2 regions of the Pseudescherichia sp. genome follow, and region 1 is predicted to be linked to the other one. Evidence: predicted binding sites of a transcription regulator. Region 1 holds the regulator's gene; the other holds the start of a gene.
What was found. Region 1 encodes PurR, which represses purine synthesis genes. Its sites were predicted from a motif close to CANGCAAACGTTTGCNTG; they were not measured.

Region 1 (4,214 bases):
ACCCAGCTCGTTACGCGCCAGCAGCGGGATTGCCAGCATGATAACGATCAGCAGCAGGAAAAAGCCTTTTAGGGTGCCGGTTACAGAGCGATCCGCCAGCTTGCCGCCCAGGTAGTTGCCGATGGAGAAGCCCACCCCAATCAGGACCAGCATCGCGGTAACAAACAGCGGCGTAGCATGGGTAATCTCATGCAATACCGGGGCGATGTAGGTATAGAGCGTAAACATTGCCCCTGCGCCCAGCACGGTGGTCAGTAAAGCTGACAGCACCTGCGGACGCACCAGCACGGCCAGCTCTTTACGCACCTCCGGACGCTCTCCGGCGCTGCCTTTTGGCAGGGAGAAGAAGAGGCTCAGCATCGAGATCACGCCAAGGCCCGCGGTGGCGAGAAACGACATGCGCCAGCCGATGGTTTCACCCAGCCACGTTGCCGCCGGTACGCCGCCGATATTCGCGATGGTCAGCCCCATAAACATGGTGGCCACCGCGCTGGCCTGCTTCTCTTTCGGCACGACGCTGGCTGCCACGACCGACCCCAGGCCAAAGAAGGCACCGTGGTTAAGGCTGGTGATGATGCGCGAAAGCATCAGGGTGGTGTAGTCGGGAGAGAGTGCGGACAGCACGTTGCCCAGGGTAAAGATTGCCATCAGGAAGATCAGCGCGCTACGGCGAGCACGATGGGAGAGCAGCAGCGTCATCAGCGGCGCACCCACCATGACGCCAATGGCGTAGGCGCTGATGAGCATTCCCGCTGCCGGAATAGAGACATCTACTCCGCGGGCGATAGTTGGCAGCAGGCCCATCGGGGAGAACTCGGTGGTCCCGATGCCAAATGCCCCAATCGCCAGGGCCAGCAGGGGAAAGTTAATTTTCATATTTTGACTCCAGAATTGCCGTGTCGATCAGGCGACACTGTCACAGAAGTCAAAAGCATGACATTTATCACAAAAAAACAGAAGTTATCAAACTAACAAAAGTTTATTGCCATTTTGATAACAATTAACGCGGCGCCAGAGGGGATGCCGAAACAGAGGGAGAGGGCTCTCCCTCATGCTAAATCAATTTAACGCAGCGGTCAGCGCACCAGCAACAATCAGGCCCAGCACAACAACGGTCGTCATCAGGGAAAACTTCAGATCTGCACTCATCAATTTCTCTCCATTCTAATTACCCCACAAAAAGTGAGCTTGCGCATTTTTACACATTTATGGGCAAAAATCTTCTTTGATTTGGGGTGATATGCGTTTTAACGCTTCCCCTTTTCATCAAGATAAGACAAAATTCCACGCTAAATTTATTCGCGTACCGGCCATAGACCCCTCCTGACGTTCCGTGTCGTTTTCCCGGCGAATCGCATCCCCAAAAGTTGCGTGCAGGCTGAGTAGAGGCAAACGTTTACCTACACTATTTTCAGGAGCTTACGTCGTGGTTTGGAGTGACATTGAATGGCAACTATAAAAGACGTAGCGAAACGAGCAAACGTTTCCACCACAACCGTATCACATGTAATTAACAAAACGCGTTTTGTTGCAGAAGAGACGCGTAACGCAGTGTGGGCAGCCATTAAAGAGCTGCACTATTCACCCAGCGCCGTGGCTCGCAGCCTGAAGGTTAACCATACCAAATCGATTGGCCTGCTGGCGACCAGCAGCGAAGCGCCCTATTTTGCTGAGATTATCGAGGCAGTAGAGAAGAACTGTTTCCAGAAAGGCTACACCCTGATTTTGGGTAACGCCTGGAACAACCTCGAGAAGCAGCGTGCCTATCTGTCGATGATGGCGCAGAAGCGCGTCGATGGCCTGCTGGTAATGTGCTCTGAATACCCTGCCCCGCTGCTTAGCATGCTGGAGGAGTATCGCCATATCCCTATGGTGGTGATGGACTGGGGTGAGGCAAAAGCCGACTTCACCGACTCGGTCATCGATAATGCCTTTGAGGGTGGCTATATGGCTGGCCGCTACCTGGTCGAACGCGGCCACCGCGAAATCGGTGTGATCCCCGGCCCGCTCGAGCGTAATACCGGCGCAGGCCGCCTGGCCGGCTTTATGAAAGCGATGGAAGAGGCGCTGATTAACGTACCGGAAAACTGGATTGTGCAGGGCGACTTTGAACCTGAGTCCGGCTACCGCGCGATGCAGCAGATCCTCTCCCAGCCGCATCGCCCTACTGCCGTGTTCTGCGGCGGCGATGTGATGGCGATGGGCGCGCTCTGCGCCGTCGACGAGATGGGCCTGCGCGTGCCGCAGGATGTATCGCTGATTGGGTATGATAACGTGCGTAACGCTCGCTTCTTCACCCCTGCACTGACGACCATCCACCAGCCTAAAGATTCGCTGGGTGAAACCGCATTCAATATGCTGATGGACCGCATCGTCAACAAGCGTGAAGAGTCGCAGTCGATTGAGGTTCATCCCCGGCTGATCGAGCGCCGCTCGGTGGCCGACGGCCCCTTCCGCGACTATCGTCGTTAAGCATCCGCCGCCGATCAACGCCTCGGGAGCCGTTTACACTGGCTCCCGCAGCCACTCCCGATTAAGCGTTTCGCTATCCCCTAAATAGTCCAGCAGCCAGCCCAGCGCGGGCGAGTTATCATTTTGCTGCCAGGTCAGGCAGCAGGCCGCATCCGGAAACGGCTCCTCCAGCTGCAGCTCCACCCACTCACCGCGATCGAGCCACGGCCTGGCAAAATGGCCTGGCACCATGCCGATGCATAGCCCGGCGCTCAGGCACTCGGCGGAGGAGGTCCAGTCCGGCACCACCATTCGCCGCTGGTTGTCCAGCAGCCATGTGATGCGTTTGGGCAGTAGCCGGGAGGTATCCTCCCATACCAGTGACGGCCAGCCGCGCAGGAGATCGTCGCTCAGCGGGCCATCCATACCCGCCAGCGGGTGATGAGCGGCCACGACGCAGCGCCAGTTGAGCATGCCCATATCGCGAAAAGCAAAGCGCCCACCCACCGGTATGGCCTGGGTCGCACCGATAGCCAGCTCCACGCGCCCATCGGCCAGCGCATCCCAGACGCCGTTAAACACCTCTTTTTGCACCAGCAGCTCAACGTCTGAAAAATGACGATAGAAGTCGACAATCATCTGCCGGGTGCGCTCGGGCCGGACGATATTATCCACGGCGATAGCAAGCTGGCCACGCCAGCCGTTAGCTATCTGCTGGCACTGCTGTCGGGTGACCTGCATTTTTTTGATGACAGAACGCCCCTCCTGCAAAAACCAGCTTCCTGCCGGGGTTAACACCACGTCCCGGTGCCGTCGTTCAAACAGCGGCACGGCCAGCCACGCTTCAAGCTGTCGTACCGTGTAGCTGATGGCGGAGGGAACCCGGTGCAGCTCCTGAGCAGCGGCGCTAAAGCTTCCGGTACGAGCCACGGTATCTACGACGTCAAGGGAGTAATCTGACCACATATTCTGCCTGCAAAAAATTTGAATGCACTGCGCAAATATTACCGTTTCACAACCGGTAATGCACTGCCTACACTTTGCCGCTTTGTGATCTGCACTGTTTAACCTCTATCGTGAAAGAGAATAAGAAGGAAAGATGATGTTACCTGGTAAAGGATTTTTAGTCTGGCTAGCGGGATTGAGCGTGCTGGGCTTTCTGGCAACGGATATGTACCTGCCGGCGTTTACGGCTATTCAGCAGGATCTTAATACCCCTGCATCGGCAGTAAGTGCCAGCCTTAGCCTGTTTCTGGCCGGCTTTGCCCTTGCCCAGCTGATATGGGGCCCGCTCTCCGATCGCTTTGGCCGCAGGCTGGTCCTCCTCTGCGGGCTGGGACTGTTTGCTTTTGGCTGCATCGGCATGCTATGGGTGCGCGACGGCACCATGCTGCTGATACTGCGTTTTGTTCAGGCCGTGGGGGTATGTGCCGCCGCGGTCACCTGGCAGACGCTGGTAACGGACTACTATCCGGCTCAGCGGGTTAACCGTATTTTTGCCACTATTATGCCGCTGGTTGGGCTCTCCCCCGCCCTCGCGCCGCTGCTGGGAAGCTGGATCCTCGCCCACTCCCACTGGCAGAACATCTTTATGGTGCTGTTTGTTATCACGCTGCTGCTGATGCTGCCCGCACTTCGCCTTAAAAAACCGGTAAAAAAGTATCATCCGCAAACGACACCCGTTACCTTCGGGCTGCTGTTACGCTCTCGCTTTTACTGCGGAAACGTCACCATCTACGCCGCCTGCTCAGCCAGCTTTTTCG
Region 2 (4,214 bases), on a different contig from region 1:
ATGAGTCAATCATGGCAGCAGGCCACCGCCGCCTGGAGTATCTATAGCGAGGCGCTGGCCGGGCTGGGTCAGCACCTTAGCGAGCCGCAGTGGGAGGCGCTGCTGGCCGAGCTGCGCGGCTGCAAAGGCAAGATTGTGGTCACCGGCGTAGGCACCTCCGGCATTGCGGCGCGTAAAATTGCCCATATGCTGGCCTGCGTGGAGCGCCCGGCGATCTACCTGAACGCCACCGATGCGGCGCATGGCGATCTGGGCTTTTTACGCGCCGACGACCTGATGATCATGCTCTCCCGCGGCGGTAACTCCGACGAGCTAACGCGACTGCTGCCTGGACTTGCGGCCCGCAGCGTGCCGCTGGTCAGCGTGACCGAGAACGCCGATTCAGCAATTGCTCGCGCCTCCCGGCTGGTGATCTCCACCGGCGTGCAGCGCGAGATCGATCCGCTGAATATGCTGGCAACCACCTCCATCGTGCTGGCGCTGGCGATTTTCGATGCTGCCTGCGCCTGCCTGATGAGTGAGAGCGGCTATTCGAAAGAGAGCCTGCTGGCGGTGCATCCCGGCGGCGACGTGGGCGTTACGCTGCGCGGCCAGCGGTAATATATCTACAGACCAGTACTGTTGCAGGGTTTTGTAGGCTGGGCAAGCGAAGCGCCGCCCGGCGGCGCGATGCTTGCCGGGCCTACAGGCTAGTGCATGACCTGATGAAAAAAAGGCCGCATCAGCGGCCTTTTTTCATATCCATAAAGGATTATGCATAAACCGGGAAGCGGGCGCAGACATCCAGCACTTTCTGTTTGGTGCTTTCAATGACCGCTTCGTCGTTGATGTTGTCCAGAATGTCACACATCCAGCCAGCCAGCTCTTTCACTTCCGCTTCTTTAAAGCCGCGGCGAGTCACAGCCGGAGAACCGATACGGATACCGGAGGTCACAAACGGGCTCTTCGGATCGTTTGGCACGCTGTTTTTGTTGACGGTGATGTTGGCGCGGCCCAGGGCAGCGTCAGCTTCTTTACCGGTCAGGTTCTTATCAACCAGATCCAGCAGGAACAGGTGGTTCTCGGTACCGCCAGACACCACTTTGTAGCCACGGTTCAGGAACACCTCTACCATCGCTTTAGCGTTTTTGGCAACCTGCTGCTGGTAAACCTTGAACTCTGGCTCCATCGCTTCTTTCAGCGCAACCGCTTTTGCCGCGATAACGTGCATCAGCGGGCCGCCCTGCGCGCTTGGGAAGACAGCGGAGTTCAGCTTTTTGTACAGCTCTTCATCACCGCCTTTAGCAAGGATCAGGCCGCCACGCGGGCCCGCCAGGGTTTTGTGGGTAGTGGTGGTCACAACGTGCGCGTGCGGAACCGGGTTCGGATACACGTCAGCGGCAATCAGACCCGCAACGTGCGCCATATCAACGAACAGGTAAGCGCCGATGCTGTCGGCGATTTCACGCATTTTTGCCCAGTCAACGATACCGGAATAAGCAGAGAAACCACCGATGATCATCTTCGGCTTGTGCTCTTTAGCCTGCTTCGCCATGTCTTCGTAATCAATTTTACCGGACTCATCAATACCGTAAGGGATGATGTTGTACAGTTTGCCGGAGAAGTTAACCGGGGAGCCGTGAGTCAGGTGGCCGCCCTGCGCCAGGTTCATCCCCAGCACGGTATCACCCGGCTGCAGCAGTGCAGTGTAGACCGCGAAGTTAGCCTGGGAGCCAGAGTGCGGCTGCACGTTCGCGTAATCAGCGCCAAACAGCGCTTTTGCACGGTCGATAGCCAGCTGCTCAACCACGTCAACGTATTCGCAGCCGCCGTAGTAGCGTTTGCCCGGATAGCCTTCGGCATATTTGTTAGTCAGCTGAGAACCCTGGGCCTGCATAACGCGCGGGCTGGTGTAGTTTTCGGAGGCGATCAGCTCAATGTGCTCTTCCTGACGTACTTTCTCTTGCTCCATCGCCTGCCACAGTTCGGCATCATAATCGGCAATGTTCATTTCACGCTTTAACATCCGCATCTCCTGACTCAGCTAACGGTAATTTTCAATGGCCCTCGGGGCAACGGCGACCAGTATAACCGATCCATTTTCTGATAACAGGTCTTGACATGGGTTTTTACGCAAACGATTGGCTCCGCGTGGCGTAAGGGTTTGTCGGATATGCACCCACCTCAAGAATCACGATTTCTTTTCAGGTTTATCGTGCAAATTTTTCATGACATTACAACACAGCGGAAATACGCTATTAACCATTTACAATACAGGGGAACTTTTATAAGATGCATTTAAAATACAACTTATAGAAAAAATCATTAAGGAAAAGGCAATGCTCGACGCTCAAACTATCGCAACCGTAAAATCCACTATCCCTCTACTTGTTGAGACCGGCCCGAAGCTGACGGCGCATTTCTATGACCGCATGTTTAAGCACAACCCGGAGCTGAAAGAGATTTTCAACATGAGCAACCAGCGCAACGGTGACCAGCGTGAAGCGCTGTTTAACGCCATTGCCGCCTATGCCAGCAATCTTGAGAACCTCCCGGCGCTGCTGCCTGCGGTGGAGAAGATTGCCCAGAAGCACACCAGTTTCCAGATCAAACCTGACCAGTACAACATCGTCGGTGAACATCTGCTGGCCACCCTTGATGAGCTTTATAGCCCAGGTCAGGAGGTGCTGGAGGCGTGGGGCAAAGCCTACGGCGTGCTGGCGGGCGTGTTCATCAACCGTGAAGCCGAGCTGTATGAAGCCCATGCTACGCAGCCCGGCGGCTGGGAGGGCACCCGCGCCTTCCGCATAGTGGCCAAAACGCCGCGCAGCGCGCTGATCACCAGCATTGAATTTGAGCCGGTCGACGGTCAGCCAGTAGCCGAGTACCGTCCGGGCCAGTATCTCGCCGTCTGGCTGAAACCGGAGGGTTTCCCCCACCAGGAGATCCGCCAGTACTCCCTGACCCGCAAGGCCGATGGTAAAGGGTATCGCATCGCCGTGAAGCGTGAGCCTGGCGGCCAGGTTTCCAACTGGCTGCACGACGAAGCGCGCGTGGGCGATGTGGTCCAGCTGGCTTCTCCGGCAGGTGACTTCTTCCTCGACGTGCCTCCGCACGCTCCGGTGACGCTGATCTCCGCTGGCGTGGGTCAGACCCCGATGCTGGCGATGCTGGACACCCTTGCCAGCGCGCAGCATCCAGGCCAGGTGAATTGGTTCCATGCCGCTGAGAGCGGCGAGGTACACGCCTTTGAAGATGAAGTTGCCGCCCTGGGCAGCACGCTGCCGCACTTCCAGGCGCACACCTGGTATCGTATTCCCACTGAGGCAGATCGCAACGCAGCACGCTTTAATAGCGAAGGGCTGATGGATTTAAGCAAGTTGGAGGGGGCGTTTAGCGACCCGACGATGCAGTGCTATCTCTGCGGCCCGGTCGCCTTTATGCAGTTCGCGGCGAAGCAGTTGATTGCCCTGGGCGTTGATGCCGATCGCATCCACTACGAGTGCTTCGGTCCGCACAAGGTTCTCTAAGATCTCGCTTACCCCGGCCCGTAAAATGGGGGCTGGGGTAAGCCTGCGGGCGATTAGATAGCCGCGTCGTCCTCTTCGCCGGTACGGATACGCACTACGCGCGCCACGTCGAAAACGAAAATCTTACCGTCGCCGATTTTCCCGGTCTGCGCTGTGCGGATAATGGTATCCACGCAGGTATCGACGATATCGTCGGTCACTACGATCTCAATTTTTACCTTCGGCAGAAAATCTACCATGTACTCCGCGCCACGATACAGCTCGGTGTGGCCCTTCTGGCGACCAAAGCCTTTCACCTCGGTGACGGTCATTCCGGTAATGCCGACTTCCGCCAGCGCTTCACGCACATCATCCAGCTTGAAAGGTTTAATAATCGCATCAATCTTTTTCACGGTGATCCCCTAATTCTTTTGCCTGTCAGCAGCTCGTAATCGATTGCTCACACTACCATATTTCACGTGCGTGTGCGGCCTACTCTTTAAAGTCGTTGGCGTCCAGCTCGTGACGTGAAAGCAGCTTATAAAACTCGGTGCGGTTACGCCCGGCCATGCGCGCCGCGTGCGTCACGTTGCCCTTGGTGATCTGCAGCAGCTTGCGCAGATAGTTAAGCTCAAACTGGTTCCGGGCGTCGGCAAAGGTCGGTAGCGCGGTGTTCTCACCCTCCAGCGCCTGCTCCACCAGCGCATCGCTGATCACCGGCGAGGA

Region 2: a site for PurR is predicted at 2,110-2,127, ahead of glyA (serine hydroxymethyltransferase). Genes of this name have one in related genera too.

The regions. Positions count from the first base shown of each region.
Region 1 covers NZ_DAMBWA010000005.1:264,588-268,801, reverse strand. The annotation lists gene RTX96_RS09850 (MFS transporter) at 1-876, opposite strand, end outside; gene RTX96_RS09845 (YnhF family membrane protein) at 1,060-1,149, opposite strand; gene purR (HTH-type transcriptional repressor PurR) at 1,447-2,472, shown strand; gene punR (DNA-binding transcriptional activator PunR) at 2,506-3,417, opposite strand; gene punC (purine nucleoside transporter PunC) at 3,554-4,214, shown strand, end outside.
Region 2 covers NZ_DAMBWA010000011.1:39,669-43,882, reverse strand. The annotation lists gene RTX96_RS15080 (SIS domain-containing protein) at 1-600, shown strand; gene RTX96_RS15085 (FGGY-family carbohydrate kinase) at 1-4, shown strand, start outside; gene glyA (serine hydroxymethyltransferase) at 752-2,005, opposite strand; gene hmpA (NO-inducible flavohemoprotein) at 2,319-3,509, shown strand; gene glnB (nitrogen regulatory protein P-II) at 3,563-3,901, opposite strand; gene glrR (two-component system response regulator GlrR) at 3,981-4,214, opposite strand, start outside.